DNA from 4 places in the Ensifer sp. KUDG1 genome. Region 1 is predicted to be linked to each of the others. Evidence: riboswitches for the same ligand, from Rfam matches in the RefSeq annotation. Region 1 holds a riboswitch; each other region holds the start of a gene.

Evidence for each region. A riboswitch is a leader RNA that binds a small molecule or an ion and turns the genes downstream of it on or off. The one in region 1 is predicted to bind cobalamin.
Region 2: another riboswitch for cobalamin. It lies ahead of M2267_RS29805 (CbtB domain-containing protein); the one in region 1 lies ahead of cobU (bifunctional adenosylcobinamide kinase/adenosylcobinamide-phosphate guanylyltransferase).
Region 3: another riboswitch for cobalamin. It lies ahead of metE (5-methyltetrahydropteroyltriglutamate--homocysteine S-methyltransferase); the one in region 1 lies ahead of cobU (bifunctional adenosylcobinamide kinase/adenosylcobinamide-phosphate guanylyltransferase).
Region 4: another riboswitch for cobalamin. It lies ahead of M2267_RS04150 (aromatic ring-hydroxylating oxygenase subunit alpha); the one in region 1 lies ahead of cobU (bifunctional adenosylcobinamide kinase/adenosylcobinamide-phosphate guanylyltransferase).

The regions. Positions count from the first base shown of each region.
Region 1 is NZ_JBNDIG010000002.1:580,848-588,649, forward strand. Features, by position in the region: gene M2267_RS08410 (cobyric acid synthase) at 222-1,679, shown strand; gene M2267_RS08415 (class I SAM-dependent methyltransferase) at 1,792-2,457, shown strand; gene M2267_RS08420 (CGNR zinc finger domain-containing protein) at 2,483-2,998, opposite strand; gene M2267_RS08425 (MFS transporter) at 3,115-4,287, shown strand; cobalamin riboswitch at 4,609-4,831, shown strand; gene cobU (bifunctional adenosylcobinamide kinase/adenosylcobinamide-phosphate guanylyltransferase) at 5,149-5,673, shown strand; gene cobW (cobalamin biosynthesis protein CobW) at 5,677-6,741, shown strand; gene cobN (cobaltochelatase subunit CobN) at 6,845-7,802, shown strand, end outside.
Region 2 is NZ_JBNDIG010000019.1:16,652-24,453, forward strand. Features, by position in the region: gene M2267_RS29785 (DUF1194 domain-containing protein) at 1-196, opposite strand, end outside; gene M2267_RS29790 (glucoamylase family protein) at 342-1,685, shown strand; gene M2267_RS29795 (ferric iron reductase) at 1,706-2,560, shown strand; gene M2267_RS29800 (CbtA family protein) at 2,599-3,396, opposite strand; gene M2267_RS29805 (CbtB domain-containing protein) at 3,594-3,770, opposite strand; cobalamin riboswitch at 3,812-4,073, opposite strand; gene M2267_RS29810 (TetR family transcriptional regulator) at 4,072-4,764, opposite strand; gene M2267_RS29815 (NAD(P)H-binding protein) at 4,869-5,699, shown strand; gene M2267_RS29820 (DUF1772 domain-containing protein) at 5,696-6,175, shown strand; gene M2267_RS29825 (SRPBCC family protein) at 6,245-6,811, opposite strand; gene M2267_RS29830 (ArsR/SmtB family transcription factor) at 6,808-7,170, opposite strand; gene M2267_RS29835 (crotonase/enoyl-CoA hydratase family protein) at 7,221-7,802, opposite strand, start outside.
Region 3 is NZ_JBNDIG010000006.1:174,982-182,783, reverse strand. Features, by position in the region: gene M2267_RS17160 (carbohydrate ABC transporter permease) at 1-887, opposite strand, end outside; gene M2267_RS17155 (ABC transporter ATP-binding protein) at 880-2,046, opposite strand; gene M2267_RS17150 (metallophosphoesterase family protein) at 2,043-2,885, opposite strand; gene M2267_RS17145 (LysR substrate-binding domain-containing protein) at 3,107-4,036, opposite strand; gene M2267_RS17140 (hypothetical protein) at 4,189-4,479, shown strand; cobalamin riboswitch at 4,498-4,717, shown strand; gene metE (5-methyltetrahydropteroyltriglutamate--homocysteine S-methyltransferase) at 4,819-7,170, shown strand; gene M2267_RS17130 (acyl-CoA thioesterase) at 7,167-7,802, shown strand, end outside.
Region 4 is NZ_JBNDIG010000001.1:848,317-856,118, reverse strand. Features, by position in the region: gene M2267_RS04170 (VOC family protein) at 22-456, shown strand; gene M2267_RS04165 (BA14K family protein) at 587-1,039, opposite strand; partial or broken gene M2267_RS04160 (glycoside hydrolase family 25 protein) at 1,412-2,449, shown strand; gene M2267_RS04155 (2Fe-2S iron-sulfur cluster-binding protein) at 2,671-3,765, opposite strand; gene M2267_RS04150 (aromatic ring-hydroxylating oxygenase subunit alpha) at 3,767-5,011, opposite strand; cobalamin riboswitch at 5,116-5,316, opposite strand; gene M2267_RS04145 (DUF6656 family protein) at 5,634-6,233, shown strand; gene M2267_RS04140 (L-threonylcarbamoyladenylate synthase) at 6,311-7,285, shown strand; gene M2267_RS04135 (FAD-binding oxidoreductase) at 7,428-7,802, shown strand, end outside.

The DNA of each region.
Region 1 (7,802 bases):
ATCCTCCGGGGCGTGTTGCTATGCCGTTGATATAGGTGTGCGCTGCAAAAAAATGAATGCCAAACTCGCCACGCCATGTCGCATTCTGGCTACCGGGCGCGACATTTTCGACAAGCCTTGCGAAAGCGCGAAACAATGCGTGAAAGGGCTTTGTCAATTGCGGCGAAATCGTGTCGAAACAGACCTTTGCCGCTCATCGTTTCAGTGTTACCGATGGCCGCATGACACGCAGGATCATGTTGCAGGGAACCGGCTCGGATGTCGGAAAATCGGTATTGGTGGCGGGGCTCTGCCGGCTTGCCGCCAACCAGGGCCTGAAGGTCCGTCCGTTCAAGCCGCAGAACATGTCGAACAACGCCGCCGTTTCCGACGACGGCGGCGAGATCGGCCGGGCGCAATGGCTGCAGGCGCTGGCGGCACGCGTGCCTTCGTCCGTGCACATGAACCCGGTTCTGTTGAAGCCGCAATCCGATGTCGGCAGCCAGATCGTCGTCCAGGGCAAGGTGGCCGGGCAGGCCCGGGGGCGGGAGTATCAGGCGCTGAAACCCAAGCTGCTCGGCGCCGTGATGGACAGTTTCGAACAAATAGCGGCCGGTGCCGATCTCGTGGTGGTCGAAGGCGCGGGCTCGCCGGCCGAAATCAACTTGCGTGCCGGCGACATCGCCAACATGGGCTTTGCCACGCGCGCCGACGTACCGGTCGTGCTTGTCGGCGACATCGACCGTGGCGGGGTGATCGCCTCGCTGGTCGGCACGCATGCGATCCTGCCGGAGGAAGACCGGCGCATGGTGACCGGCTATCTCATCAACAAGTTTCGCGGCGACGTCACGCTGTTCGACGACGGCATTGCCGCTGTCAACCGCTTCACCGGTTGGCCCTGCTTTGGCGTCGTGCCCTGGCTGAAGGCGGCGGCACGGCTGCCGGCGGAAGATTCCGTCGTGCTGGAGAAGCTGACGCGCGGCGAGGGGCGGGCCCTGAAGGTGGCAGTGCCTGTGCTGTCGCGCATCGCCAATTTCGACGATCTCGATCCGCTGGCGGCCGAGCCGGAAGTCGACCTCGTCTTCGTGCGGCCGGGCAGTCCCATTCCCTCGGATGCTGGTCTCGTCGTCATTCCCGGGTCGAAGTCCACCATCGGCGATCTCATCGATTTCCGCGCTCAAGGGTGGGACCGCGACCTTCAACGCCACGTGCGGCGCGGCGGCCGGGTCATCGGCATCTGCGGCGGCTACCAGATGCTCGGCCGGTGCGTCACCGATCCGCTCGGCATCGAAGGTGGCGAACGCGCAGTCGATGGCCTCGGGCTGCTCGACGTCGAAACCGAGATGGCGCCGGAAAAGACCGTGCGCAACAGCCGCGCGTGGTCGCTGGAGCATGATGTGGCGCTCGAGGGCTACGAAATCCACCTGGGGAAGACGCAAGGTCCCGACTGTGATCGGCCGTCCGTGCGCATCGACAACCGCGCCGATGGCGCGCTTTCGGCCGATGGCCGGGTGATGGGCACCTATCTGCACGGGCTCTTCACCAGCGACGCCTATCGCGGCGCGCTGCTGAAAAGTTTCGGCATCGAAGGCGGTGCCAACAACTACCGCCAGTCGGTCGATGCGGCGCTCGACGATGTCGCGAGCGAACTGGAGGCGGTACTTGACCGGCGCTGGCTGGACGGGCTGCTCGGTCGTTAGCCGAGAGAACGGTATCGATTGCGATCGACGGAGGCTTGCCGGTGTCAGCAAAGGCCCCGACGGAAACCGCCCAACGTCACCGGGCAATCCGCTGTAAAATGGATGGAGGAAGGTGGGAGCGCCCGTCACGGTCGTGCGTTTCCAGGCAGGCAACACGATGCAGGACGAAACCAGACGAGCCCATTGGGACAAGGCCTATCAGTCGAAAGGCGAGGCGGGCGTCAGCTGGTTTGAGGACACGCCTGCCGTCTCCCTCGATCTCATCCGCCGGCATGCGCCGATGGCTTCGACATCGCTGATCGATATCGGCGCCGGCGCTTCGCGGCTGGTCGATGCGCTCATCGCTGCGGGCATGAGCGATATCACTGTGCTCGATCTGTCGCCGGCCGCCCTGGATGCCGCCAGGGCAAGGCTCGGCATCCGCGCCGATGACGTGCACTGGATCGCGGCCGATGTCACCACGTGGAGGCCGGACCGCCGTTACGACCTCTGGCACGACCGCGCCGCCTTTCATTTTCTCACCGGTGCCAGCGACCGGGCTGCCTATATCGAGCGGCTGACCGGTGCCGTCGTGCCCGGCGGACATGCCATCATCGCCACCTTTGCCCCCGCTGGTCCCGAGCGTTGCAGCGGCCTGCCGGTGGTGCGCTACGACCCGGCAGCCCTTGCCGAAGTGGTCGGGCCGTCCTTCCGCCTGGTCGAGCATAACGAGCACCAGCACCGGACGCCGGGAAATACGATCCAGTCCTTCCAGTTCAGCGTGTTTGAGCGGGTATAGACCGCGTGGGTTGATCCCGCGCCTTTCAGCCTTTGCGCAAGCGTGCGCGATACTCGACCATCTTCATACGTGCCGTGCACGCGTCGGAGCAGTACAGCTTCGACCCATTTCGCGTCACGTCGATGTAGGCGCGGTCACATCCGTTCGCATGGCACCGTCCAAAGCGTCGGCTGCCGAACCTGTCCATGAGCAGCGCCAGGGAAACCACGAACTCGGCTGCCAGCGCCTCGATGATCGTTTCGCCATCTCCATGGAAATGCAGATGGTACGGTTGCTCGACATCGGCCACGAGATAGGGACGAGGGGCGTAGCGCTTCATCAGGTGGTTCAGCGTCGCCGCAGCGGTCTCGTCCGTGGCGGCCTCAAACACCGGGCCGAGGTCCGTTGCGACCGATCGCAATCGCGCGCCGCCATCGATGACGGGCAGAACGCGCTTGCTCATCGATGGGTTGAGCTGTTCGGCAAACGCCTGCTTCAGCGCGTCGGCTGTCAAGCCAGCATAGGCGCGGCCGCCCGATTGACCGTCCAGTGCGAGGTTCACCAAAGTCGCGGCCAAGGCGGCCTGGCGTTGTGAGTTACTTGTAAGCTGCATTTGACAGGTAACGGTCCGGTTGTGTACTCGTTACTAACTATTCGGATTACGAAGGTAACGCAAGAATGGTCGGTGAGAGCTATGCTGCAGTGCTGCGCGGGGATGGTGTCGTCCGTCTCGTGATCGCGACATCGATAAGTCGAATGACCACGTCGATGCTGAGCCTATCCCTTCTGATCGCGGTGTCGAAAAGCACGGGCTCAGTCGTGGATGCGGGCGCGGTCCTGTTCGCGCACGCCGTTGCCTTGGCTTTGGTCGCCCCCGCTGCCGGCCGCCTCGTCGATCGTTTCGGTTCGCGGCGAACTCTTTTTGTGTTCGTCGGGTTTCACACCCTTTCCTATGTGGCGGTGGTCTTCGCGCTCGTTCATGAGTTGCCGGCCGCCTATCTTCTCTTGGCTGCCGCGGCCCTGGGTGCCACGACGCCGCCATCGGGGTCCGTCGTCCGGGCCAGCTGGCCGCATCTCGTGCCCGAGAGCAATCTATCGAGTGCCTACGCGCTCGATACAGTCATCAACTCGAGCACCTTCATACTCGGGCCCATCCTGGTCGGTGCCTTGCTCTATGTGATGCCGCCAAACATGATCGTGGGGTCGTGCGCTGTCGCAAAGGTCATTGGCGACATGCTGATCGCCAACAGCCCCATGGCAAGGAAGGCCACGGAGCGTCGTCCGCGAAGGCTGTTTTCCGTCCTGGCGAACGCTCCGCTGGCGCTGCTTCTGGCGATCGTTGCCCTCGACACCTTTACGATTGGTGCCATGCAGATTGGCGCGGTGGAGAGCGTCACGGCCGCCCTGGCAGGCGTTCTTCTCGGTGGATTTGCTGCCGGCGAGGTTTTCGGCGGCATTTTCTATGGCGCGCTGCGCGCGCAACCTTCGGTGAAGCGCGGCATGATTGCCTTTCACCTGGTGACGGCCTGCTTTTTCATCTTGATGAGCATGACCTCGGACCATTGGCTTCTGTTGCTGCTCTATCTCGGTGCCGGGGTTTTCAGCGGAGCCCGGGATGCGCTCGGCCAGCTCGCTGTCGGGCTGAGTGCCCGACCGGAGGATCGAACCGAGGCGTTTGGCTGGCTTACCAGCTTTATGTGGGCCGGCTACGGGCTCGGCACGCTTCTGTCCGGGAGCCTCGGTGAAGGCTGGGGGGCGAGCGCCATTTATCTGGCCGCAGCCGCAGTCTCCACCACAGCGGTGATCGCGACGTGCTGGCTGAAGATCGTCAACCCTCAACCGAAAGCCTAGCGCTCCCGTGGGGTCGATTACCGCACGGTCCACAGGACCATGCGGTCGAACGCGCGACCGCCGAACCATTTGCGGATGTCGATCATCATCCCGGCGAATTTGCCTCGGAACAGAGGTGCGCCAGAGCTTGAGGGCGCATTGGCGCATTCTGATAGCGATTTGGCACAAAATGAGAGTGAGCCACGGGTGGAAGGCAGGCGGATGCATTGCCGTTCTTGGCGGGCCGCGGCCGTCCGTTCACGGCTCGACAAATCGTCGCGTGGCGCAACTCGGCCGGGGAGGCGTCGCATGCGTCGATTGACTTTGCGCGGTCCGGTTCCTAATCATCGGCTGTTGGATGGTTCCTCCTTGTCGTGGCGACACGGGGGAATAATTGGGAATGTGACGGATGGACCCAAATCGGGCATCCTTATCGCAGCCGACCCCGCGACTGTAGAACGGTCAGGGTTCGCCATCGGGTTTGGTGCCGGGCTGTCGGCCGGTTGCATGGGCAGCCGGGGCAGATCGGGGATCAAGCCGGAAAAGCCACTGGCGTGGCATCGTGATCAGCCGGGTTGGACGCCTCTTCTTCTACGAATCGTCCGCCTTTCACGATACTGGAAAACGCCGGGAAGGTGAGGCGGGCCGTTCGGGTCCTGACATCGCAACCTCGCCCCTTAAGGGCGAGGCGATGTTCGGCCCCGTGACGCCGTGAGCCAGGAGACCTGCCATCCGACATGGGCATTCCGCCCGAGGGGACGTTTGTCTCCAACGCCATCACGGAGGTTGTTTTGGCTCGCAGATGTTTTCAAGAACGCGCCCGCGGCGCGCCCGACGGCCGTTGCCGCCTGCCGCTGATCTCGGCGTGTTGAGGCGGCGACGATGAGCAGTCTCAGCGCCGGACCCGTGCTGGTTCTTGGCGGCGCCCGTTCCGGCAAATCGAGCTTCTCCGAGAGGCTCGCCGAAGCGTCCGGCCTCACCCGACATTATGTCGCCACGGGACGCGCCTGGGACGACGAAATGCGCGCGCGCATCGACCACCACCGGATAAGCCGTGGCGAAGGCTGGACGACGCATGAGGAGCCGGTCGATCTCGTCGGCGTGCTGAGAAGCATCGACGATCCTGCCAACGTGCTCCTGATCGACTGCCTGACGCTGTGGGTCACCAATCTCATGCTCGAAGAGCGTGACATGACGGCGGAGTTCGCCGCGCTTGCCGCGTATCTGCCTGAGGCGCAGGCGCGTCTCGTATTCGTTTCCAACGAGGTCGGCCTCGGCATCGTGCCCGAGAACCGCATGGCCCGCGAGTTTCGCGACCATGCCGGCCGGCTTCACCAGATCGTTGCGGAGAAATCCACTGAAGTTTACTTTGTCGCGGCCGGTTTGCCGCTGAAAATGAAGGGTTGAAAAATGACCACTGCGAGAGCCAACCAGGGCAAGATCCCGGCGACCGTCATCACCGGCTTCCTGGGTGCCGGCAAGACCACGATGATCCGCAATCTGCTGCAGAACGCCGACGGCAAGCGCATCGCGCTGATCATCAACGAGTTCGGCGATCTCGGCGTCGACGGCGATGTCTTGAAGGGCTGCGGTGCTGAGGCCTGCACCGAGGACGACATCATCGAGCTCACCAACGGCTGCATCTGCTGCACCGTGGCTGACGATTTCATCCCGACCATGACCAAGCTGCTCGAGCGTGAAAACCGTCCCGATCACATCATCATTGAAACCTCGGGTCTCGCCTTGCCGCAGCCGCTGATCGCCGCTTTCAACTGGCCGGATATCCGCAGCGAAGTGACCGTCGATGGCGTCGTCACCGTGGTCGATAGCGCCGCCGTTGCCGCTGGCCGCTTTGCCGACGATCACGACAAGGTCGATGCGCTGCGCGTCGAGGACGACAATCTCGATCACGAAAGCCCGATCGAGGAGCTGTTCGAGGACCAACTGACGGCCGCCGATCTCATCGTTCTCAACAAGACCGATCTGATCGATGCCTCCGGCCTCAAGGCCGTGCGCGACGAGGTGTCTTCGCGCACCAGCCGCAAGCCTGCGATGATCGAGGCGAAGAACGGCGAAGTTGCCGCTGCCATCCTGCTTGGCCTCGGTGTCGGCACGGAAAGCGATATCGCCAACCGCAAGTCGCACCACGAGATGGAACACGAGGCGGGCGAAGAGCACGACCACGACGAGTTCGACAGCTTCGTCGTCGAGCTTGGCGCGATCGCCGACCCGGCCGCCTTTATTGACCGCCTCAAGGGTGTGATTGCCGAGCATGACGTGCTGCGCCTCAAGGGTTTTGCTGATGTGCCCGGCAAGCCGATGCGCCTCCTGATCCAGGCCGTCGGCGCCCGCGTCGACCAGTATTACGACCGGGCCTGGGGCGCCGGCGAAAAGCGCGGTACGCGCCTTGTCGTCATCGGCCTGCACGACATGGACGAGGCGGCGGTGCGCGCTGCGATCACCGCGCTCGTCTAGATCGTTCCTTGAATGAAATGATCTAACGCATTGAAATGATGCAGTTCCGGATGGAAAACGCTCTTAGCGTTTTCGTTCGGAATTGCCCAAACGGACAAGACGAATGCATCTGCTTCTCGCCCAGAAAGGAACGATCGCCGACGGCAACGAAGCGATCGACCTTGGGCAAACGCCGGCCGATATCCTTTTCCTCTCGGCCGCCGACACCGAGCTCTCCTCGATCGCCGCAGCCCATGGTCGCCGCGACGGCGGCTTGAGCCTGCGCATTGCCAGCCTCATGAGCCTGATGCACCCGATGTCGGTCGACACCTATGTCGAGCGCACGGCGCGCCATGCGAAGCTGATCGTCGTCCGTCCACTCGGTGGCGCCAGCTACTTCCGCTATCTGCTCGAAGCCCTGCATGCGGCCGCCGTCACCCACCGGTTCCAGATCGCGGTGCTGCCGGGCGACGACAAGCCGGATCCGGGGCTTGAGCCTTTCTCCACCGTCGCAGCCGACGACCGCCAGCGCCTATGGGCCTATTTTACCGAAGGCGGCGCCGACAATGCCGGCCTCTTCCTCGACTATGCCGCGGCGCTGGTCACCGGTGCCGAGAAGCCGCAGCCAGCCAAGCCGCTGCTGAAGGCCGGAATCTGGTGGCCGGGTAAGGGCGTGATCGGGGTTTCGGAGTGGTTGGCGTACATTCAGCAAGGTTGCGGGCAAATGGTAGCGGGGGAGGGATTCGAACCCCCGACAGTCGCAATTTGCTTTTACCGCGCCCTCGTCCAGAGCGGCGAGACACGGCCGGTCGAGGCGCTGATCGACGCGTTAGCGAAACAAGGTGTCCGCGCGCTGCCGGTCTTCGTCTCCAGCCTCAAGGATGCGGTTTCCGTCGGCACGCTGCAAGCGATCTTTGCTGAAGCTGCACCCGACGTGGTGATGAACGCCACCGGTTTTGCCGTCTCGTCGCCAGGGGCCGATCGCCAGCCGACCGTGCTGGAATCGACCGGTGCGCCTGTCCTGCAGGTGATCTTCTCCGGCTCGTCGCGGGCGCAATGGGAGACGTCGCCGCAGGGGCTGA
Region 2 (7,802 bases), on a different contig from region 1:
TTTCGACGGCATCGAGAAAGTCGCGGTGCCGCAACGCCTCGACATAGCCGGCCCGCTGGATGCGGGCCTCGTCGAGATCCATCGAGCCGGACATGTCGACCGCCAGGATCAGTTCGACGTCGACATTCGTCGCCTCGGCGGTCGATGGGCTCGGGCCACCACTCAATGAAAGGAGTAACGCCAACACGCTCAACATCGCTTCAACCAGTCATTGCGCGGTCAGATTAGAAGACTGTAACACAAGATTGGATTTCGGCGACCGTTTGGGTGTAGTTGGCCTTCACTAAAGAGTGATTTTGCCGGGTCATGCATGAGCCCGGATGCCGACCGGGAAAGGCGGGATGCAGCAGCGAAGCGAAAATACCGAGCGATTTCAGATCGATCGATTGCAGCAGGCGGCGTTCGGCTATTTCCTCGAACATTCCGATCCGGTCACCGGGCTGATCGCCGACACCGCGTTGGCGGGCGCGCCGGCGAGCATCGCTGCGACCGGCTTCGGCCTTTCCTGCTACCCGATCGGCGTCGAGCGCGGCTGGCTTTCGCGCGGCGATGCGGCGCGGCGCGTGGTGGCGACCCTGCGCTTCCTTGCCCAAAGCCCGCAGTCCCGCCACCGGCAGGCGACCGGCTATCGCGGCTTCTACTACCACTTCCTCGACATGCGGAACGGCGAGCGCGCCTGGCAGAGCGAGCTTTCAACCGTCGATACGGCGCTGCTGATCGCCGGCGTCCTGACCGCTTCCGCCTATTTCTGTCGGGACGACGCGGTCGAAGGCGAGATCCGTGCGCTTGCCGACCGGCTCTATGCTCGGGTCGATTGGCGCTGGGCGCTCAATCGCGGCGATACGCTGACGATGGGCTGGCGGCCGCCGGGGCGGTTTTTGAAACATCGCTGGCGGGGCTACAGCGAAGCGTTGCTGCTCTATATGCTGGCACTCGGCGCGCCCGAGCATGCGATCGAACCGGAGCATTATGCGGCCTATGCCGAGGGCCATGACTGGATCCCCGTCGAGGGCCGGCCGCACCTGCATGCGGCGCCGCTCTTCATCCATCTCTTCCCGCAGGCCTGGCTCGATCTGCGCGGGCTGGCCGACCGGCCGATGCGGGAGCGGGGAACGGACTATTTCGAAAATACCCGGCGCGCCATCCAGTTGCAGCGAGACCATGCGCGCTCCAATCCCGGACACTTCGCCGGATATGGCGAGCACCTGTGGGGCCTCAGCGCCTGCCATGCGCCACGCGGCCGGCTGCGGCTTCGCGATGGGCGCCAGCAGCGGCTTTTCGGCTATGTGAACCGCGGCGCGCCCTACGGCCCTGATGACGGCACGCTCGTGCCCTGGGCGCCGCTTGCCTGCCTGCCGTTCGAGCCTGAGGCGGCGCAGGCCTCCCTCGTGCATATGGCGAAGAGTTATCCGGAACTTCTGAACGAGGGGCGCTTTCCCGGCGGCTTCAACCCGAGCCTTGATGGCGGCGGGCCGGAGGGCTGGATCGATGCGCGGGTCGTCGGTCTTGACCAGGGCCTCGTTGTCATGATGATCGAGAACTGGCGAAGCGGCCTTGTCTGGACGCTGATGCGCGGCATACCGGCGATCCGCCTCGGCCTTCAACGAGCCGGCTTCGACGATGGCTGGCTGCGGCAGGGGGAGGGTGCGCGTGGCAATCCGCCCGCATCCAGCGCCAAGGGATGAGAATGGGCGACGGAGACGGCATGCGCTTGAACGACCACCGGCCGACAGCGGAGATCGCGGCGGCATTTGCGCCGCAGGCGCTGGCCGTCGCCGACCATCTGCGTGCCCAGTTTCCGGAGGCTGCCGTCTCGCTCGGGCCGGCGGCCAGCGAATTCAGCGCGCCGGGTGACTTCTGGGCTGTGGGCAGCGCTGGCCTTGAGGCGGGGCTCGCCTATCAGGATTTCTTCGGGGTCGGCATGACCGACCGGATCCGCGCGGCGCATCTGATCGCCTTCTATAGCCGTCAGTTGAGCGTGGTCCTCGGCGCGTTCCATCTCGGCTCCGGGCTGCAGCCGGAGGTCGCCGGCATTCGTTTCGAGGATTGGGCGCGGCTTCACCGTGGTGCCGAAGTCGCGGGCAAACGCTATCATTTTCGCCTCCAGCCGCCGGCGATGGGGCGCAAGGGTGGAGAGGAGGGCGTCAGCTCTTTTGAACAGGGCTTCATCGCTCATCTGGCGCCCGTCATTGCAGTCCTGAAGGCACGGACAGGCCTCTCGAGCGGGGCGCAATGGCGGCTCGCGGCGGATGCCCTGGCTGGCGCGTTCCTCGAAATCGGCCGCGCGATCGGGGATGAGGCGCGCGGCATGGCCGAGGCGCTGGCGATCGTCAAGCGGCCCGGCTCGCGGCTCTATTCTGATGAGCTTTGCTACGAGCAGATTGCGGCTGTCGATCCGGCAAGTGGTGAATACATTTCACGCCAATACCGGATCCGCTGCGGCTGCTGTCTCTATTTCAAGACGGAGGGCGGTAGCTTCTGCGACACCTGCGTCCTGCTGGAGCCGGAGGACCGCCGCGCGCGGCTGGCGGCGCATCTCATGCAAAACGGCGGGGCCTGAACCCCGCCGTCGCTTTGGTGACGATCCGTGATCGGCGATCACTGTGCCTTGACGAAGCGCTCGTTGATGAAGCCGGAGACGACGCCGAGCACGATCCAGAAGGCGAGCGTAGTGGCGAGTGCGGCCACCGCAAACTCTGCTCCGAGCACGGCCGGAACGTTGCTGGTAATGTCGAGCGGCTGCGGCGCACCGTAGACATGGGGCGCTGCGATCAGCACGAGGCCCGCGACCTTGGAGACGATCTCCTCGCGCAGGACGACGAGATAAAGGCCGACGGCCGAAAGCGCCACCGTTGCGAGCCACCAGGTCTGGCGGTCGCCGAGTTCGGCGGCCGGAAAGCCAGGCAGTTCCGGCGGCAGGCCGATCGCCGGCAGCATGTGCACGGCAAGCCAGCCGCAGGCGCCCCAGAGCGCGCCGTTCCGAAGCGTGATCGGATAGCCGATCACCAGGCTGACGCCGGCGAGCAGCAGGCCGAAGCCGGAACCGGTGACGAGGTTCGCGATCAGCGTGCCGGAGAAGCGGCTCATGCCGAACATGATGCCGCCTTCCTCGTGCTCGCCCTCATGGGCATAGGCGGGCGTGATCGGCGACAATGCGTCGAGCAAGGCGCTAAGCGGCGACACGGCCTTGAGCGACGAATGCTGGTCGTGGTTTTCCGCGGCAGGCTGTGCCGCACCCGGCTGGGCGGCGGGCTGTTCGGTGGGGGCCGGAGCCTCGCCTTCGAATTCCTCTGCATGCAGGATCAGCGGCGTGACGCGCAATTCCTGGGCGCCGGTCATGAAGACACCGGCAATCAATCCAGCCACGATCGCGGCCAGAAGCGTTCTGACAATCATCTTGAAATCCCTCGATAACGACAAAAGCCACGCGCTGCGGCGTGGTCCTTGAGCCTTCCCATTTTGCCTGTGCTGCGGATGGCGTTCGCACGCCGGAAAAACCGGGATGCACATAAGCCGACATCCGGCTCGGGCCGGATGTGTTCAGGTCCGCAGATTGTTCGATGCGGAACGTTGTTCACGTTCCGAGGCATCGGTCAGTGGCAGGGGAAGCCGTAGGAGTGGCGGGTGTCGTGCGCCGTGTCGTGCAGCACGGCCGAGTTGGCAAGGCCGGCGCCGAAGACGAGGAATGCGCCGATGAAGAGCGCGATGACGCCAGCGGTCAGACGATCGCTGAGGGAGAGCGGGGTGCTCGAAATGGTAGACGTAGCCATGACAACCTCCGTGATGGCATCGGGAAATTCCCGGTTGGGCCCTATGCCCGCATCGAGTGGCAGGTTTCCTGGCTCACGGCGTTGGGCTCGATGCCCTCGGTCTGCCTCGCCTTCCCAGTTCGACCGCCCTCTCGCGGCCTTTCCAGTGGCTTCTTCCGGATCGCTCCGGAATGGCAGATCGACGTCGCTCTACAGTCGCGGGGTCGGCCGTGATTTGAATGCCCAGAGTGGGTCCATCCGTCACGTTCCCGTTTACTCCCGAAACGCGTTCGCGTCCCGGGAACCAATCGATCCCAGATGATTAGGATTCTGTCATGGAGTTGTCAATTGAGCCTGCGCCGCCGCGCGGTCCATCCGCGACAAAATCCTTGATGGTCATGCGCTTGTAGGCCTCGACGATCTGGTCGCCCTCGGCCCGATCGACCGAGACCGCAAGCCGCATGGTGCAGTCGCCGAGATGCATGATCAGGAAGGCGGCGCTGTCGATCTCCTCGCGCGGCGTCGCCGGCACAAGCCGGGCCCACACATCGGCAAGCAGCTTTCCGCCGGCGCGGCTTTGCGCAAGGTCGATTTCGCGCAGCGCCTTGTCGGCCTGCATCGCCGACCAGATGTCGCGCATGACCGGCTCGGCGAGGAACATCTCGTAATAGATGTCGAACAAAAGCGAGAAGGCGTCGCGCAACTCCGCGATCGAGGTCACCTTGGCCAGTTCGGCCGCGATGCACTCGTTGCAGACCGTATTGTAGCGCTCGGCGAGCGTGCGCACGATTGCCGCCTTGTCGGGGAAGTATTGGTAGAGCGAGCCAATCGAAATTCCAGCCTTTTCAGCGACTTCGCTCATGCGCATGGCGTCGCTGCCCTTTTCCTGGATGAGCGCCGTCGCGCAGGCAAGGATCTGCTCGACGCGCTCGCGGCTGCGCTTCTGGCTCGGCGTCCGGCGCAGCGCAGGCTCGTCGTCGGCGGGAAGCGTGGCGGGACTTGCATCTGGAATCATGAGTAATGCTCACATTTTGACTTGACTCCTAAAATACGAGGATTTATCACATTTGCAAATGTGAGAGATACTCATGTTTGTTGGTGGAACCTCAGGAGGAAACGATGTCTCAGAAAATCACACTGGTTTTGGGCGGTACCGGCAAGACGGGGCGGCGGGTGGCCGAGCGCCTCAAGGAGCGTGGCGTGGCGGTGCGCATCGGCGCCCGTTCGGCGTCGCCTTCCTTCGATTGGACGGAAGAGACGACCTGGGCGCCGGTCCTTGAAAACGTCGATCGCATCTATGTCTGCTTCCAGCCGGATCTGGCGGTGCCGGGCTCCGTCGAGGTGATCGCCAAGTTCTCGAGCCTTGCCGTCAGCGCCGGCGTCAAGCGGCTGGTGCTGCTGTCGGGGCGTGGCGAGGACGAGGCGGAAGCGGCGGAGCGCGCGCTGCAGGCCTCCGGCGCCGACTGGACGGTCATCCGGGGCAGCTGGTTCTTCGAGAATTTCGACGAAGGCTTCCTCGCCGAGGGTGTCTTGAGCGGTTCCGTCTTCCTGCCCGTGGACACGGTGACCGAGCCTTTCATCAGCTGCGACGACATTGCCGACGTCGCTGTCGAAGCGCTTCTCGACGACCGCCATATCGGCAAGGTCTATTCGCTGACCGGCCCGCGGCTGATGACCTTTGCCGACGCCGTGGCCGAAATTGCCGCGGCAGCCAACCGCCCGATCTCCTATCAGGCCATCCCGATTGCCGACTTCGCGGCGCACTTGCAGGCCGACGGCGTGCCTGATGACTATGTCGAACTCATCCGCTATCTCTTCACCTCGGTGCTCGACGGGCGCAATTCAAACCTGACGTCCGATGTCGAGCATGTGCTTGGGCGGCGTCCGCGTGACTTTGCAGCCTACGCTCGGGAAACCGCAGCAACCGGTGTATGGAGTCTTGCCGCATGATCCCCCTGATCCCCGCTCTGGCGTTTGCCGCCGCGATCGGCTCCGGCCTGATGGCCGGACTGTTCTTCATCTTCTCGGTCTGCATCATGCAGGCCCTGTCGCGGCTGCCGCCGGAGCAGGGGATCGCTGCGATGAATGCGATCAATGTCGTGATCCAGAACCCGATCTTCCTCAGCGCCTTCATGGGCACGGCGCTGCTCGCCCTGGCGCTCATCGTCGTCGCCTTCCTCTCGGGCGGCGAGGGCCGGTGGTGGCTTGCCGCCGGCGGTGTCGCCTATGTCGTCGGCGTGCTGCTGGTGACCATCGTCTTCAACGTGCCGATGAACGATGCGCTCGCCGCCGCAGCGCCCGGCCAGGCGGCGACCGATCTCTGGCGTGAGCGCTATCTGACCGACTGGGTCTGGTGGAACCACGTGCGCAGCTTCGCGTCGATCGGCGCGCTGGCGTTCTTCATTCTCGGTTTCGCCCGTGCCTGACGAGAAGCGCCGGCAAGTGGATCCTTGCCGGCGCCTGCGCGCGTCCTGACCTCTGAACCCATCCCGCCGTCAGGGCTTGGGAATACGCGCGTCGTATTGCGCTTCAAGATCGGCAAACTTGCTCCAGAAGGCCGCCGGCTTTTCGCCTTCCAGCAGCGCGCGCAGAATGTCGAGATGCACGTGCCAGCCGGCGGAGAAGCTGGTCATGATGGCGCGGTCGGCGATGCGCTTGTGGGTGACGACGAGCAGCACCTTGTCGCCGCGAGGGCTAAGTTCGAAGCGGACCTCCGAGGGGGTGCCGGTTTCTTCGTTCCAGGTATAAGCCAGCAGCCGTGGCGGCTCCCAGGCGAGCACGTGACCGTAATTGCGCACCTCGCCGGCGTGCTCGGCATATTTCTGCGGTGGCCGATCGTCTTCCGCTGTCAGTTCCGAGTGGCGGAAGACGTGCTCGACCTCGGCCCCTTCCTTCGCCCCGATCGTTCCGGACGCCATCCAGAGCCGGCGCTTGCTTTCCTCCGTCAGATAGGACCAGACCCGCTCGATCGGGCCGGGAAGCAGGCGCTCGATGCGCACTGCGTCCGGTGCGACGACACGGCCGTAATCGGCGCCGGCAAAGGCTGTGGCAGACGAAGTCATGGCTTATCCTCCGGATCAGATTGGATGGTGGCGTCTTCGGCGAGAAGCAGCGCCTCGAGTGCGTCGATGCGGGACCGCCAGAAGGCTTCGTAGTGGCGCATCCACTCCATGCCTGCATGCATCGGCGCGGCATCGAGCCGGCACACATGCGTGCGACCTTTCACTTCGCGGCGCACCAGACCTGCTCCTTCCAGCACCTTGATGTGCTTCGATGCCGCGGCCAGCGAGATCGAGAACGGCGCCGCAAGCTCGCCCACCAGTCTTTCGCCCTGCGAAAGGTCCTGGAGCATGGCGCGCCGCGTCGGGTCCGAAAGCGCGTGAAACACGGCATCGAGATGTGCGTTCTGATATTCAACCATATTGTTGAATATCGTCTCGATGGACCTAATTGTCAACCGTTCGGTTGAATTTAAAAATATCGCGAAAAAAGACCGGGCCGCGGCGGGTCGTCATGGACGCGCCGTCCCTTCCAGGCGGCAAGCGCATCGGCAAGGTCGTCGGTCGGCACCATCTGGGCAAACTGCTCGCTCTCGACCTGCAATCCCTCGGCGATCGACATGTTGAGGCCGCGGGTGACGGCAGTGATGATCGAGCGGACGGCGATTGGTGAGTGCGCCATGATCCGCTTTGCCAGGTCACGGGCGGACGCGATCAGTTCGTCATGCGGGACGACGCGGTTGACGAGCCCCAGCTCCAGCGCGCGATCGGCCGGGAAATCCTCGCCGGTCAAAAGCAGTTCCAGCGCGCGTTTGCGGCCGGCAAGCCGCGGCAGCCGCTGGGTGCCGCCGAAGGTCGGCGGCATGCCGAGCTTGATCTCCGGCTTGGCAAAGCGCGCCCGGTCGCTGGCAATAGCCAGATGCACGGCCTCGGTGATCTCGCAGCCGCCGCCATAGGCAAGCCCGTTGACGGCGGCGATGATCGGTTTCGGGAAGGCCTCGAGCCGCGCCGTCAGGCCCTGGCCGCGACGGACGAAATCTCGCACGGCCGGGTT
Region 3 (7,802 bases), on a different contig from region 1:
TACTGCAGAAACATCAGGACGACGAGGATTGCGAGGAAGACGACGGTCATGGCCGAGGCGTAGCCGACGCGCAGATAGACGAAGCCTTCCTGGTAGATCGTGAAGAGCAGCACTTCCGACGCCTTGTTCGGACCGCCCTCGGTCAGCGTCTTCACTGTCTCGAACACCTTCACCGAATTGATGATGCTGATGGTCGTGACGAACAGCGTCGTCGGCCCGAGCATCGGCCAGGTCACCAGCCGAAAACGATCGAACCAGGATTTCGCGCCGTCGACTTCGGCGGCGGCATAGAGTTCCCGCGGGATGGCGGTGAGGCCGGCGAGGAACAGCACCATGTTGAAGCCGACCGACTGCCAGATGCCGATGATCGACAGGCCATAGAGCACCGTGCCGGAGGCGCCGAGCCAGTTGGGGCCGGCAATGCCGAAAACGGCGAGGAAGGTGTTGATCGGGCCGATGGTCGGGTGGAACAGGAATTGCCAGACCGTGGCCATGGCGACGAGCAGCGAGGCGACCGGCAGAAAATAGACGGTCCTGAAGAAGGCTCGGCCCTTGGTTTCCGCCTCGATCAACATGGCGATCGCCAGCGAAAGCACGATCGATACCGGTGTGACGATCGCGGTGTAGACGGCGGTGTTCCAGAGCGAGCGACGGAAGGTGCGGTCGCCGAAGAGCTCGGCATAGTTCTCGAAACCGACGAAACGGAAGCTGCCGTAGCCGAGCTCGAAATCGGTGAAGCCGAGCACGATCACGGCAGCGGTCGGCAGCAGGATGAACAGGAAGAGCAGCGTGATGGCCGGCAGCGCCAGCAACCAGGCGATGCGGGCTTCGCGGCGATCGGGGTGGGACGCAGCAATCGCGGTTTCGAAGGTTGCGACACTAGCCATGGACCTTCTCCAGCGTCGCGGCGATAGTGATCGGCTCGGCTGCCACCCGGGTGCCCTCGCCGTCGAACAGCATCGCCCGTTCCGGCATGAACGCGACATCGACGGGCTGACCGATCGCGAGTGCTGCGGCTTCGGCGGGTGCTGACTTGGCAGTGACCACCTCGCCGATCGCATCGAGACGGGCGTGGACGATGACTTCGGAGCCGAGAAACTCCATGCGCTCGACCCGCGCGGTCAGGCGGCCGGCGCTTGCCGCATGGAAGCGGACAAATTCCGGACGGATTGCAAGCTTCACCGGTGCATCCGGCGCCTGCCCGCGGCTTGCCAGAAGCACGAAATCGCCGAAGCGCACGATGCTTGCGGTATCCGTGCGGGTTTCGAGCACGTTGATCTTCGGCTGACCAAGGAAGCGCGCAACCTCGATATGGGAGGGGTTGTCGTAGATCTCCTTCGGGCTCGCCAGTTGCAAGAGATTGCCGCCGATCATGACGGCGACGCGGTCGGCCATCGACAGCGCTTCCGACTGGTCGTGGGTGACGTAGAGTGTCGGCACACCGGCGCGGCGGTGCAGGTCGACGATTTCGCCGCGGGCATGGACGCGCAGGTTGGCGTCGAGATTGGAGAGCGGCTCGTCCATCAGGAACACGGCCGGACGGCGCACCATGGCGCGGGCAAGCGCCACGCGCTGGCGCTGACCGCCGGACATCTGCCCAGGCTTGCGGTCGAGCAGATGATCAATCTTCAGCGCTCCGGCCATCTCCTTGACCTGGCGCTGAATATCGCTGCGGATCTGCTTCTGGCCAGGCAGAAGACTGCCAATCATGGGCAGGCGCTGCATCGCCGTCAGGCGCCGCATGGCGAGCGGTACGGCAATGTTTTGACCTGCCGTCAGGTGCGGATAGAGCGCGTAGGACTGGAACACCATCGCAACGTTGCGGTCGGCCGCCGCCATGCGGACAACGCTACGACCGCCGATGACGATCTCGCCGGCATCGCCGTGATCAAGGCCGGCGACGATGCGCAGAAGCGTGCTCTTGCCGCAGCCGGAAGGGCCGACGAGCGCAATGAACTCGCCGGCTCCCGCCTCCAGGCTGACGCCCTTCAGGATGGCGTTGCCGCCATAGGACTTGGTGATGCCATCCAGCGAAAGCACGCTCATTGCGCTGCCTCCACGCGAACCTTCTTCTTGGCGGCGAGCGGATAGACGTCCTCGACGATCGGGTCGAGCACGTAGCTCGTCAGACCCGGCACAGCGACGATTTCGCTCGAAACACCGTCCTCAGTGAACGTGTGCACGACGGCACCCACCAGCCGCTCGCCCGGCATCGGCCGCTCCAGCGTGTCGATGATGAAGGAGGTCGGCGGAGCCCAGACAAGCGACGTCCCGGCATGTTCGCCGGTCCAGGCCCAGTGCAGGTGACCGCTGGCATGCAACGCCACCTCGGCTTCGGCGAAAAGATCAAAGAGCCGCTGGCGCTGGCGCGGACGGATGCCCCAGTAGCCGGTGTCGCCTTCGGCCGGGGCGTCGACGAAGAGCGGCTTGTGGGCGAAGACCGCCACCCGGCGGCCGTCGCGACCAAGCAGTTGTTCCTCCAGCCAGGCAAATTGCCTGTCCTCTTCCTCGTCTTCGAAGCCGATCAGCAGGCTGTTGAGGCCAAGCAGCCGCCAGTCGCCATGGTCGTGGCCCCAGTAGTCCGGACCGGCGAGACGGCGCCAGCGGGCAAGCCGAACGGGATCCACAGGCTGGTGCGAGCCCGGCAGATGGCCGACATCGTGATTGCCGGGAACGATCGCGACCGGCATCGAGAGCTGGCCGATCAGATCGAGTGAGAAGGTGATGTCGTCCTCGTGGTCGGCGCCATCGATGGTGACATCGCCCGTGTGGATGACGAGATCGGGTTTTACCGCCTCGATCCAGGCGCGAACCGGTTCCCAATTGCCGTTGAAATGGCTTTTGGCGGGGCTGAGATGGGTGTCGCTGATCTGGACGATTTTCATGGAAACGGGCCTCCGACGATGGCTTGCGGTATCCGCGTCGGAGGGCTGTCTCTCCCCTTCTCTGCGGTTGGCCGCAGTCTTTAGGGAGCCGCCATGTCAGTTTGGTAACAGCCGTTCTCAGCTGATTTTCAGTTTCTCCATGAAAGCGTCATTTTCCGAAGCCCGGCCGGCGCGAACCGGCACGCGCGCACCGGATGCGTCTGCGTCTTCTTTCCCCAGACTCACCACTTTGCACCGAGCTCGCCCCGAATAGATGCCGGACAGGATTGCTCCATGACGGTCGCAAGCATCGCATTCGACGCGTCTGCTTCGGCGACGACCCAGTCGCGAAAAGCCTGGATCTTCTTCTGCCGCCTGGTGCTTTGCGGATAGACCAGCCAATAGGCGCGGCCGTCGCGCACCACATGCTCGAACGGCCGGATCAACCTGCCGCTCTTCAGTTCATCCATCAGGAAGGTCGAGACGGCAATCGCCATGCCGTGATCCGAAAGGATTGTGGCGACATCCATCGCCTGGACGTCGAAGATCAGCTCGGTACCGTTGCTCGCCGGCGGCTCGACGCCGGTTTCGATCATCCAGCGCCGCCACCAGTTGGCGTTGCCGAAACGCCGGATCCTCAAGACGTCGGCGGGCTCCTTGAGTTGATGTTTCTCCAGGAAGGACGGCGTGCAGACCGGCACGTAATCGAGCGGAAACAAGGGAAAGACATCGTTTCCCGGCCAGTCGCCGGCGCCGCTGCGCACCGCGAGATCGATGGCATCACGCTTGAAATCGATGAGTTCGGTCGACATGTGCACCCTTATGCTGATGTTCGGATGCGCGGTCTGGAACGAGGCGAGCCGCTGGCCGAGCCAGCTCGAAACGACGGTCGGCAGCACCGAGATGTGCAGGTGATGTTCGGTCTTGTCGGCAATCTCCGAGAAGGCCGCCCCTAAAAGATCGATCGCTTCGGTTACCTTTGGCGCCAGCTGCCGCCCGGCACCGGTCAGCCGCACCTCGCGCGGAAGGCGGACGAAGAGCGGCGCGCCGATGCGGTCCTCCAACAACCGGATCTGGTAGCTGACGGCCGCCTGCGTCATGCCGAGCTCTTCGGCGGCGCGGGTGAAACTCAGGTGCCTGGCAGCGGCCTCGAAGGCGCGCACTGCACTCATAGGAGGAATCTTGCTCATGACGCTGAGATAAGCATTCTTTATGCCAGCATGCGAGAAATCGCTTTGCGCGAAACGGCAAAAAACCTCACTTTTTTCGCGAACACACGCCTTGTAGAGAAGTGAGGATAGCAATGCTTAGCGCAATGCGATCAATGATTTACCATGTCCTGAATTGGGCAGACAGGACCCTCAGCGCTCCGGTCGCCATCGACACGTTCAACGAGTTCCAGCTCCGGGATATCGGCCTGACGCGGGACCAGGAACATATCCGTGCGCGCGTCGGCGACACCGCGGATCCGTGGCACTGGCCGGAGGAGCCCGATCCCGTGCCGGTGCAACCCGCCGCCAAAGCAGTTTGCAGCGAAGGGCCGCGCATTGCCCGCGTCTCGCCCCGCGCCCTGGCTGGAGAAAATAAAGACATAAGCATTTCTTTATGCGATTGACGAGCAAGCGATTGCAGGGCATTGTCCCGGCATCGTGGTTCTGCGCCTCGCCATCCGGCGCGGCGGAGCTAAGAGGGAATTCGGTGCGGCGCTGACAAGCGCTAAGGCCGGAGCTGCCCCCGCAACTGTAGGCGGAGAGCGGCCGTTCGATGATGTCACTGAGGAAGACGCCTCGGGAAGACGGAACGGTCCGCGTTGACCCGCAAGCCAGGAGACCTGCCGCGATGAACAACGTCCACGGGCGGGGTGTCCGATGAGGCGCGTTGACGACGCGGGACCCTTCTCGCGTCGCGGATGCGTCGCATTCAAACCTTGCCCTTCAACCTTCGGGGTAAGGAAATGACCATCAAGACTGCCAATCTCGGCTTCCCGCGCATCGGCCGCCACCGCGAACTGAAATTCGCGCTTGAACGCTACTGGTCCGGCAAGATCAGCCGTGACGACCTTTTCGACGTCGGCCGCCGGCTTCGGGCCGAAAACTGGGCGGCGCAAAAGGCGCGCGGCATCGATATCCTCCCTTCGAACGATTTCTCGTTCTACGACCACGTGCTCGATACTGCCGTGCTCGTCGGTGCGGTTCCGGCCGCCTATGGCTGGAAGGGCGGTCCCGTCGATCTCGACACTTACTTTGCTATGGCGCGCGGCTCGACGGGTTCGCCCTGCGCTTCCGGTTGCACGCATGCGGGTGACGGCGGCAACGCCGCACTCGAGATGACCAAGTGGTTCGATACCAACTACCATTACATGGTGCCCGAATTCGAAGCGGATCAACGCTTTGCGCTGACGCATAACCGGCCGCTCGAAGCCTTTCTCGAGGCCGGAGCCCTCGGCTATCGAACCCGCCCGGTCCTGCTTGGCCCGGTGACCTTCCTCAAGCTCGGCAAGGCGAAGGGCGGAGATTTCGATCCCCTCGACCTGATCGAGCGCCTGCTTCCCGTTTACGTCGAGCTGCTCACCGAACTTGCCAATGCCGGCGCCGACTGGGTTCAGATCGACGAGCCTAGTCTGGTGCTCGATCTCACCGACCGGGAAAGGCAGGCCCTGGACCTTGCCTATCATACGTTCCGGGCGAAGGTTCCCGGGCTCCGGATCATGCTTGCGACCTATTTCGGCTCGATCGGCGAAAATATGGTGAGCGCCCTGGCGCTGCCGATCGCGGGCCTGCATGTCGATCTCGTGCGCGCGCCGCAGCAGATCGAGGTCCTCATCCAGTCCGCTCCGGCTGACCGGGTGCTGTCGCTCGGCATCATCGACGGCCGCAACGTCTGGAGGACGGATCTTGCCGGCCTGTTCCGCCGCCTGCAGCCGCTGGTCTCTGCCCATGGCCGCGACCGGATCGAGCTTGCGCCCTCGTGCTCGCTCCTGCATGTGCCCGTCGACCTCGGCATGGAAAAGGCGCTCGACCCGGAGCTTGCCTCGTGGCTCGCTTTCGCCGTGCAGAAGCTCAATGAATTAAGCCTTCTCGCCCGTGCCTTCGAGCCGGGGCTTGCCAGCCCGGAAAAGGTCTTTGCGGCCTCGATCGAAGCAGCCAAGGCGCGGCTGACGTCGCTCAGGATCCATGATCCACTTGTTGCCGGGCGACTGAAGGCGCTGACGGCAGCCGACAGCGAGCGCCGGTCTCCCTTCCCGGCCCGTCGCGCGCTCCAGGCGGACGCGCTGCCGTTGCCGCTTTTCCCGACGACGACGATCGGCTCCTTCCCGCAGACACCGGAAGTACGGCAGGCCCGTTCCCTGCATGCCAAGGGCGAACTCAGCTATGTCGACTACACCGCGTATCTGCGCCGGGAAACCGAGCAGGCGGTGCGCTGGCAGGAGGAGATCGGCATCGACGTGCTGGTACACGGCGAGTTCGAACGCAACGACATGGTGCAGTATTTCGGCGAGCAGCTCTCGGGCTACGCCTTTACCCGAAGTGGCTGGGTACAGAGCTACGGTTCGCGCTACGTGCGCCCGCCGATCATCTTCGGCGACGTTTCCCGGCCAAACCCGATGACTGTCGAATGGGCGGCCTTTGCGCAGTCGCTGACCGATCGCCCGGTCAAGGGCATGCTGACGGGTCCGGTCACCATGCTGCAATGGTCCTTCGTGCGCGACGACCTGCCGCGGTCGGTGGTGTGCCGGCAGATCGCGCTGGCGCTCAGCGACGAAGTCAGGGACCTCGAGGCATCGGGCATCGCCATCATCCAGATCGACGAGCCGGCGCTGCGCGAGGGCCTGCCGCTCAAGGCCGCCGACCGCAAGGCCTATCTCGACTGGGCGGTGGAGTGCTTCCGCCTCAGCGCCGCCGGCGTCGGCGACGCCACCCAGATCCACACCCACATGTGCTACTCGGAGTTCAACGACATCATGCCGGCGATCGCGGCGATGGATGCCGACGTGATTTCGATCGAGACGTCGCGATCGAAGATGGAACTGCTCGGCGCGTTCACCGGAAGGGCCTATCCGAACGAGATCGGCCCGGGCGTCTACGATATCCATTCGCCGCGCGTACCGGCGGTGGATGAAATGGTGCACCTCATCGAGCGCGCGACCGAAGGGCTGACGCCGGCGCAGATCTGGGTCAACCCGGATTGCGGGCTGAAGACCCGGCGCTGGGAGGAAACCCGGCCAGCGCTTGTCAACATGGTGGCGGCGGCGCGCGCCCTGCGCCAGGCCTTCGCGGATGATCCCTACAAGGCGCTTCGCGCATGACGGACCACCCGGAAGCGGCGTCGGGGGAAACCCCGGCGCCACAGACCCTCGTCGATATCGTCTTTCCCGGCGACACCAATCATCACGGCACCCTCTTTGGGGGTGCCGCATTGGCGCTGATGGACCGGATCGCCTTCATCGTCGCCACCCGCCACGGCCGCGTTCCCTTCGTCACCGCCTCCTGCGACCGGATCGACTTTCGCGCACCCGCCCGCATCGGCCAGATCGTCAGTTTCTCTGGCCGCCCGGTGCGCGTGGGGCGACGCTCGATGGTCGTCGACGTCGAGATGGTGGCCGAAGACCTTGCGACCGGCGGCCGCGATCTTTGCTCACGCGGACAGTTCACCATGGTTGGGATGCCGCAGGACAAAGGTGCCGACTGGCGCCTTCCGCCGCTCGCCGAGCCCGCGCCGGTGGTGCCCGCGGCGGATTTCGTCGGCATGACCGACATCGTTTTTCCGGGCCAGACCAACAGCGCCGGCGCGCTCTTCGGCGGCGATGCACTCGCCCGGATGACGAAGGCGGCCTTCGTCGCCGCGACCCGGCTGACCGGCAAAGCGATGGTGCTCGCCTCCTGCAGTAGCGATTTCAAGCGGCGTGTCGCCGCCGGAACGATCGTCGATACGCTGGCG
Region 4 (7,802 bases), on a different contig from region 1:
GACACCGTGGAGATTGGAAGCATGGCGCTCAAGCGAATGGACAACATAGGTATCGTCGTCGAAGACCTCGAAGGGACGATCGATTTCTTTCGTGAACTTGGCCTTGAGCTCGAAGGTCGGGCGGAGATCGAAGGAGAATGGGCCGGGCGTGTTACCGGACTTGGCGATCAGCATGTCGAAATTGCCATGATGCGCACGCCGGATGGCCATAGCAGGCTTGAGCTTTCCCGCTTCCTCGCGCCGCCGGTCGTCGCCGATAACCGCACGGCTCCGGTCAATGCGCTTGGCTACCTTCGTGTCATGTTCGCCGTCGACGACGTCGACGAGACGCTCGAGCGGCTTCGCAAACGCGGTGCGCAACTGGTCGGGGAAGTGGTCCAGTACAAGGACGCCTACCGGCTTTGCTACATCCGCGGGCCTGAAGGCCTGCTCATCGGGCTCGCCCAAGAACTTTAGCACCGCCAAGACAAGTTCTCGCCCGGGCACGACGGTGCTATCGGCCAGTCCCAGCGCGCGCAGTGAGGGGTCTCATGCGAAGCCCGGCGCAAAAAGGCCGGGAGCGGAAGCGCCCGGCCCTGCCTCCCCGTTAGCTATAGGGCGAATAGCACTGGCGACGCGGACCGCCATAGGGCTGATAGGTATTGTCGTAGGCCCGGTAGGAGCGGTAGCGGTCGTAGCACCACTGCACATGGCGGCTGCCATAGACGGGCGCCGGACGCGTGTAGCGCGGCGGCTGGGCAATCGCTCCGCCGATGATGACGCCGGTGCCGAAGGCTGCCATCGGATACCACCAGCCATTGTAGTAGCGATAGCCAGGACGGCGGTAGTTATAACCGCGGTAGCCGTTGTAGTAGTAATAGCCGCCGCGACGCTCCATGCCCGGTCGGCGATACTGGACGTTGACCACATCGTTCTGCCGCTCGACGCGCGGCGGGGTCGGCGTGAAGGCCTGCGACGGGGCAGCCGACGTCACCAGCATGGCCGCCGCAACGGCCACGGAAAACCACCGGCCCATCCCGGACTTCAGCACGTTCTTCATCAAATCCCTCCATCACCGAAAGCATGTTGCGCGCCCCCGGCTTCGGGATGCCGCGACATTTCAACCTTTTCCATGATTTCACCCCGACCGAGGCCGATCCGGGGATGTCCCTCAGCCGGGAAATCCGAAATCGACCGATAACGCATAAGTCACCGGTTTTGTTCCATCTTCCGCGTCCTTTGGGATCAGGCCGCGCGGCCGACACCCGTTGCCGTGGCGCGCTTACCGCATCATCGACCACCTGCCGCGACCATGAAAGCAATTGCTTATATACAGCTGCAGGTCGGTATACATTCGCGCGCCGCTCCCGCACAGTCCGCGCGGGGGCTGGGATTTACGATGCGTTAACGATACTGTCGGCAATCTCAGAGAATGGCAAAGCGGTGTATCTCCACGACAGGGATGATTCTGCGCCTCGCGACCTTCATCGGTCTGGCTTTCGCGGCGGCGATCGCACGCGCCGGTGAACTGGAGCCCTGGAAGACCAAATCGAACGCCATCATCGTCGACGCCTATGAGATGAATAGCATCGACTGGGAAACGATGCTTGGCGACAAGCGCATTTCCGGCTTCATCGCCAAGGCCTCCGACGGCCTGCCCGAAAGCTTCTCCTGCACCGGCGACCACAACGGCGACACCTTCAACCACTGCAAGACCATGTGGCGCAAATACGCCGTCAGCCGCGAGCTCTACCAGACCCGCCGGATGATTGCCCGCTCGCATGGACTGCTGTGGGGTGCCTATCATCTTGCCCGTCCGGGCAATCCCGTCGACCAGGCGAACCATTTCCTTGATTACGCCGATCCGCGCGACGACGAACTGATGGTGCTCGATCTCGAAGGCATCGACCCGGACAAGTACATGTCGCTCGAGGACGCCGCCATCTTCGCCGGGCACATCAAGACCCGGACCGGGCGCTACCCGATCCTCTACACCAACCACATCACCGCCAAATACATCGCCGCGCACCGGGCCGAGCACCGGCTGCTGTCGCGTCTGCCACTCTGGTACGCCCGCTACAAGCCGGATATCCGCCAGGTCTTCCCGATGGGCAACTGGGACAGTTACGCGCTGTGGCAGTTCTCCTCGGGCATCAACTGCGGAAAGCGCCGCTGCCCCTACCGGGTGCCGGGAACGCTTGACGACATCGACGTCAATGTGGCGGCGATGTCGCCGCCGGCGCTAAAAGCGATCTGGGCACAAGGCGCCTTGCTGCCGGAAAAACCGCTACCGCTGATGCTCGTCGCCCAAGCCGAGCGGGGAACGGGCATGCAGGCGGTCGCACAGGCGACTGCGATCTTTAGCGAGCCGCTGCTCGTCAGCCGCGCCGACGCTGCGAGCGGCGTCGGCAGCGGCGTCGACATGATGGTGACCGGCTCGATCGATTTCGCCCGCCAGGAGCGCGCCCTGCAGGTGGCGATTGCCGGCAATGAAGCTGCCCAGGGCACATGCCCGAAAACGGCGACCGGCACCGACGCCCCGGCAAGCGTTTCGGCCAATCCGATCCCCTGCAACGCGCCCTAAGCCTGTCGCGTGAAAAAGGATCTCGCGCCAGGCTTTAAGCTCTCATCCTTTATGCACGTCGCTGCTGCAGAACTGCGGCGCACTTCTCGCGACATGCATTGACGCCCTCAGGCTTCGATCTGGACGTCGCCAAGTGGTCGCGAGCAACAGGCGAGGATGTAGCCCTCGTCGATCTCGTCGTCGAGAATGCCGCCATTGTGGTTCATCTCGACCTCGCCCGCGACCTTCATCACCCGGCAGGTGCCGCAGATGCCGCCTTCGCAGGCAGCGCCGATGCGCACCCCATTGGCGCGCGCCGCCTGCAGGATCGTCTGGCCGGGCTTGGCCTCGACCTCCTTGCCGCTCATGGTGAAGGCAACCTTGGCCGCCTGGACCTCGCCCTCGTCTCCGGCACCGGCGCGCACGGCGATCTCTTCGGCGGCGGGTGCCGCCGCCGGCTGGAAGCTCTCCTCGTGATAGCGGCCCATGTCGAAACCGGCCGATTTCAGCATCTCGCGCACGCCGCGCATGAAAGGCTCGGGGCCGCAGCAAAAGACGGTGCGGTCCATGAAATCGGGCGCAAGCAGCGGCAGCTTGGCGCCGTCGATGCGGCCGCGCAATCCGTGCCAGCCGTGGCGCGCCTCATGCCCCTCGACGATGAAGCCGAGGTTGAGCCCGGACATCTGCGTGGCCAGGACTTCCAGTTCCGAACGGAACAGCAGATCGTCCGGCCGACGCGCGCAGGAGATGAAGGTCACATCCGTCTCCGGCACGCAGTCCGCCATCCAGCGCGTCATCGACATCATCGGCGTGATGCCGGAGCCGGCCGAGATGAACAGGTACTTGTCGCCGGGATGGCGCACGAAGCTGAAATCGCCGAGCGGACCGAAGGCTCTCAGCTTCATGCCCGGCTTCAGGTGGTCGAACATCCAGCGGGTGCCGATGCTGTCGGCCTGCGCCTTCACCGTGACCGCGATTGAAAGCGGCCGCGACGGCGTCGACGACAGCGTGTAGGTGCGCATGACCGGCTCGTCGGCGACGGGCAGTTCGAGCGTTACGAATTGCCCGGGCAGATAGCGGAACCAGGCGGGCTTTTCCGCCCGGAAGGTGAAGGTCATGACATCGGCGGTCTCGACCACCGCCGATGTGCATTCGAGCATCTGCTGCCGGTCGATCCAGACATGCAGCGCGTCGAAATGGTGAAACGAGGAGGCCATCTGCATGTCAGGCGACCCTTGAAAGCGGAGCCGCGTCGCCGGCAAGGCGCTGCTCCATGAACTTGCAGTACCACTCGACGAACTGCATCACGCCGCCTTCGTGCTCGGGCGAATAGGGACCGGGCTCATAGGCCGGCGAGCGGATGCCGAAGGCATTCTCCTCGACGATCTGGCGATCCTGATCGTTGGTCTCGGTCCAGACATGCGTCAGTTCTTCGAGATTGTAATCGATGCCTTCGACCGCATCCTTGTTGACCAGCCACTTCGTCGTCACCTGGGTAAGTTCAGGCCCGAGCGGCAGTACGCGGAAGGTGATGGCGTGGTCGGCAAGCACATGGTTCCAGGTGGTCGGGTAATGGAACATCAGAAGCGTGCCGATCTGGCTCTGGGAAACATCGGCCGACAAAGCCCGCCTGACGGCGCGCGCGCCCGACATGGTGTAGCTTTCGGCATTGTCGACAAGCGGCATGCGGGCGGCGCGGAACTGGCCGGTCGGCGACATCCTGAATTCGCTCGGCAAGCCTTCGGCCTCGCATTTCGCCCAATGTTCGGCGATCACGGGATCATCCTTGGCGCCCTGCACCCCGGTCGCGGTCGGGGCTTCCGGATAGGTGCGGCAGAGTTCTGGATGATTGGCGGCGCAATGGTAGCACTCGCGGTTGTTCTCCCAGACGAGCTTCCAGTTGCCCTTTTCGATGATCGTGCTTTCGAAGGCGACCTTGGTTTCGCCGAGGCGGTGCGGCGCGAGATAGGGCGTGACCAGTTCGCGAAATGCCGCGAAGTCCGCAGGGTTCTCCGAAAGATTGATGAAGATGTAGCCGCCGACCGTTTCGCAGTGGATCGGTTTCAGGCTGTGGGCGGCCTTGTCGAAATCCTCGCCCATCTGTCGGGCGAACAGCAGCGAACCGTCGAGCTCGTAGGTCCATTGGTGATAGGGACAGACGAGTTTTGCCGACGAGCCCTTCTGCTGCGTGCAGACGCGGGAGCCGCGGTGGCGGCAGGAATTGTGCAAGGCGCGGATCGTGCCCTGGCGGTCACGGGTGATGACGACGGGAAAGTCGCCGACCTGGACGGTGAAGTAATTGCCGGCCCGCGGGATCTCGCAGTCATGGCCGATGAACAGCCAATCCTTGTACCAGATGTTTTCCAGATCCTGCCGATAGTAGTCGGGATCGATGTAGAAAGCCCGATCGAGGCTGTAGCCGTCGCGCCGACCCTTCAGCTTTCGAAGCATATCGTTTCTGGTTTCCATGTCCTGTCCTCATGCGCCATGTCTTGGAGAGGCAGGACAGGAACCCGCACGGGCGCACGCCCATGCGTTGTCGGCTCCGATCCGGCTGCCCGCCGCAACCCGTTACGGTTATGTCCGTCAAGGCTGGTTTCCGGGCTCAGGAGCCGTCCCTTCGGACCAGCCCGGCGCCTTCCCGGACGAACCGTCCAGTGGCCTTTGCCGAGGCTTTCGCTCCACCACCGTTGCGGGGGCAGCGCCGGGATTTGACCGGCTTCCCAATTCTCCGCCTTCTCTTCGAAGACGGCACCTTGAGTAAGGATATGTAATCGCGGAAACCGCCCTGGCAGCTGCCGGATAGCGACATCCAATTCCAGAATGACGACACGGGAAAAACCGCCATCACCGGCGCCTCTCTTAGATTTTTTACACTACAAACATATAGATAGCCCACATCTTGGGCATTTGCCGCCTTTTGCGGCGCGGGCGGCGCAGACGCGGGAAAGCTTCGCCCGTTTGCGACATCCCGTCAGATAGGGAACGCTCATGATGCAGCCAGGAGGCAATCATTCATTAACCATGAGCCGCTAGCCTAGCCGGCGGACGAGAGAGGTCCTGCAGGCAGGCAGATGGCGCGCTGACGATCATGGCAAAGTTGAGATACTACGACGCGGCAGCCGAGGCGCCGCCGACAATCCCGCCGAAGACGGCGGTTCATACCGAATTCCTGCGCACGGGCCGGATCAATCGCAGGCAATGGGTGCCGAGCGAACGGCGCTACCTGAGCTATGAGGAAGTTGCGGACAGGACGGGCAAGAAGCTCAACACCGCCGGCGACACGACCCATAAGCGGATCAACGGCTTTCACACCTCGATCCAGTTCCCGAAGATGATCTTCCACCGCACGCTCGTCGGCCGGCCGCATCTCGGCTACTGTCACGTGACGGCGGCGCGCACGCCGGTCACGCCCTCCAAGGACATCACCTGGTCCTTCTACTTCGCCAACTTCTACTGCGACCTCGGCCATGAGACGCATTTTTTCGAAGGCATCCAGCCCGGCTATTCGCGCATGTATTTCGCCGTCGCCATCGAACCGGGCGCGGAAGCCGGCCAAATGGTCATCAACCGCAATTTTCGTGACAACGGTCTGCTGTTTCGCACCGACGATCCCAAGGTCGCGCTGAAAAACGTGCTGATGCTCGGTGCCAAGGACGACGCGTTGCGCCGCATCATCCGCAGCCTCTGAGCCGAACCGGTTGCTTCAAAGAAAATCGTTCTGTTTTTCCGGTGCGTCCGTTAAGGAAGCATCGGAAAGGAAACGGCATGGCTGAGATCATCGATACGGAAAGGGAACCGGACCGCGCGATCGCGCGCGCCTGCGCCGTTCTTGCCGAAGGCGAACCGGTCGCCATTCCGACCGAGACCGTCTACGGCCTTGCCGCCGACGCCACCAATCCTGATGCGATCAGCCGCATCTACGAGATGAAGGGGCGCCCGCGCTTCAATCCGCTGATCTCGCATGTCTCCGACATGGCGATGGCCGAAGCCCATGTGCATTTCGATCCGGTTTCCCGGCAGCTGGCCGAAGCCTTCTGGCCCGGCCCGCTGACGCTGATCCTTCGGCAGCGCGCCGCCAGCACGGTTCATGCGCTGGCGTCCGCCGGCCTCGACACGCTCGGCATCCGCATGCCGGACGGCTTCTCGCGCCGGGTGATTGCCCGCTTCGGACGCCCGCTGGCTGCGCCCAGCGCCAATACCTCGGGCAAGATCAGCCCGACCAGTGCGGCCCATGTGGAGGCCGATCTCGGTGGAAAACTGAAGCTGATCCTCGACGCCGGCCAGGCCCAAATCGGCCTTGAGTCGACAATCATCAAGGTCGATGGCGACGAGATCCGGCTGCTTCGGCCGGGTGGCCTCGATGCTGCCGAGATCGAACGCCTGCTCGACCGTCCGGTGATCCGGCCGGAGACGGCAGGAGCGACGATCGAGGCGCCGGGCATGCTCGCCTCGCACTATGCGCCCGGCGCTGCCGTCCGGCTCGATGCCGCCGAGGTGCATGCCGGCGAAGCCTTGATCCGTTTCGGCGGCAATCGGATCGCCGGCGAGGAACAGGCGGCCATCGTTCTCGATCTCAGTCCGGCTGGCGATCTGCGCGAAGCCGCCGCCAATCTCTTCGACTACATGAAGCGGGCGGATGCCAGCGGCGCAGAGACCATCGCCTTCGGGCCGATCCCTTCGGACGGGCTGGGGGAAGCCATCATCGATCGGTTGCAGCGGGCAGCCGCACCACGAGGGTAAGATGGCGTGCGGCATCTTCTGCGCACCCGCCCTCAGCGAACGGCGCCAATTGCGGTTATGATCGCCGCCGACCAGGAACCGAGGATCACATCCTCAGATCGACCGATCCGATAGCGCACAGGCGCAACGCGAAGTGAGGCCCATGACCACCCTTCCCTCTCCCGAACTCATCGCCTCCTTCGCCGACATCGTCGGCAGCGCCAACGTGCTGACGGCCGAACCGGACAAGGCGCGCTATCTCGTCGAATCGCGTGGACTTTACCGCGGCACGACGCCGATGGTGCTGCGTCCGGGCTCCGTCGACGAGGTCTCGCGCATCATGAAGCTTGCGAGCGCCACCCGTACGGCGATCGTGCCGCAGGGCGGCAACACCGGCCACGTCGCCGGGCAGATCCCGCGGGAGGGCAAAGCGGACATCGTTCTTTCGTTGGAACGGCTGAACCGCATTCGCGACGTCGATCCGGTCGGCAATGTCATCGTCGCCGATGCCGGCTGTATTCTTGCCGACATCCAGAAG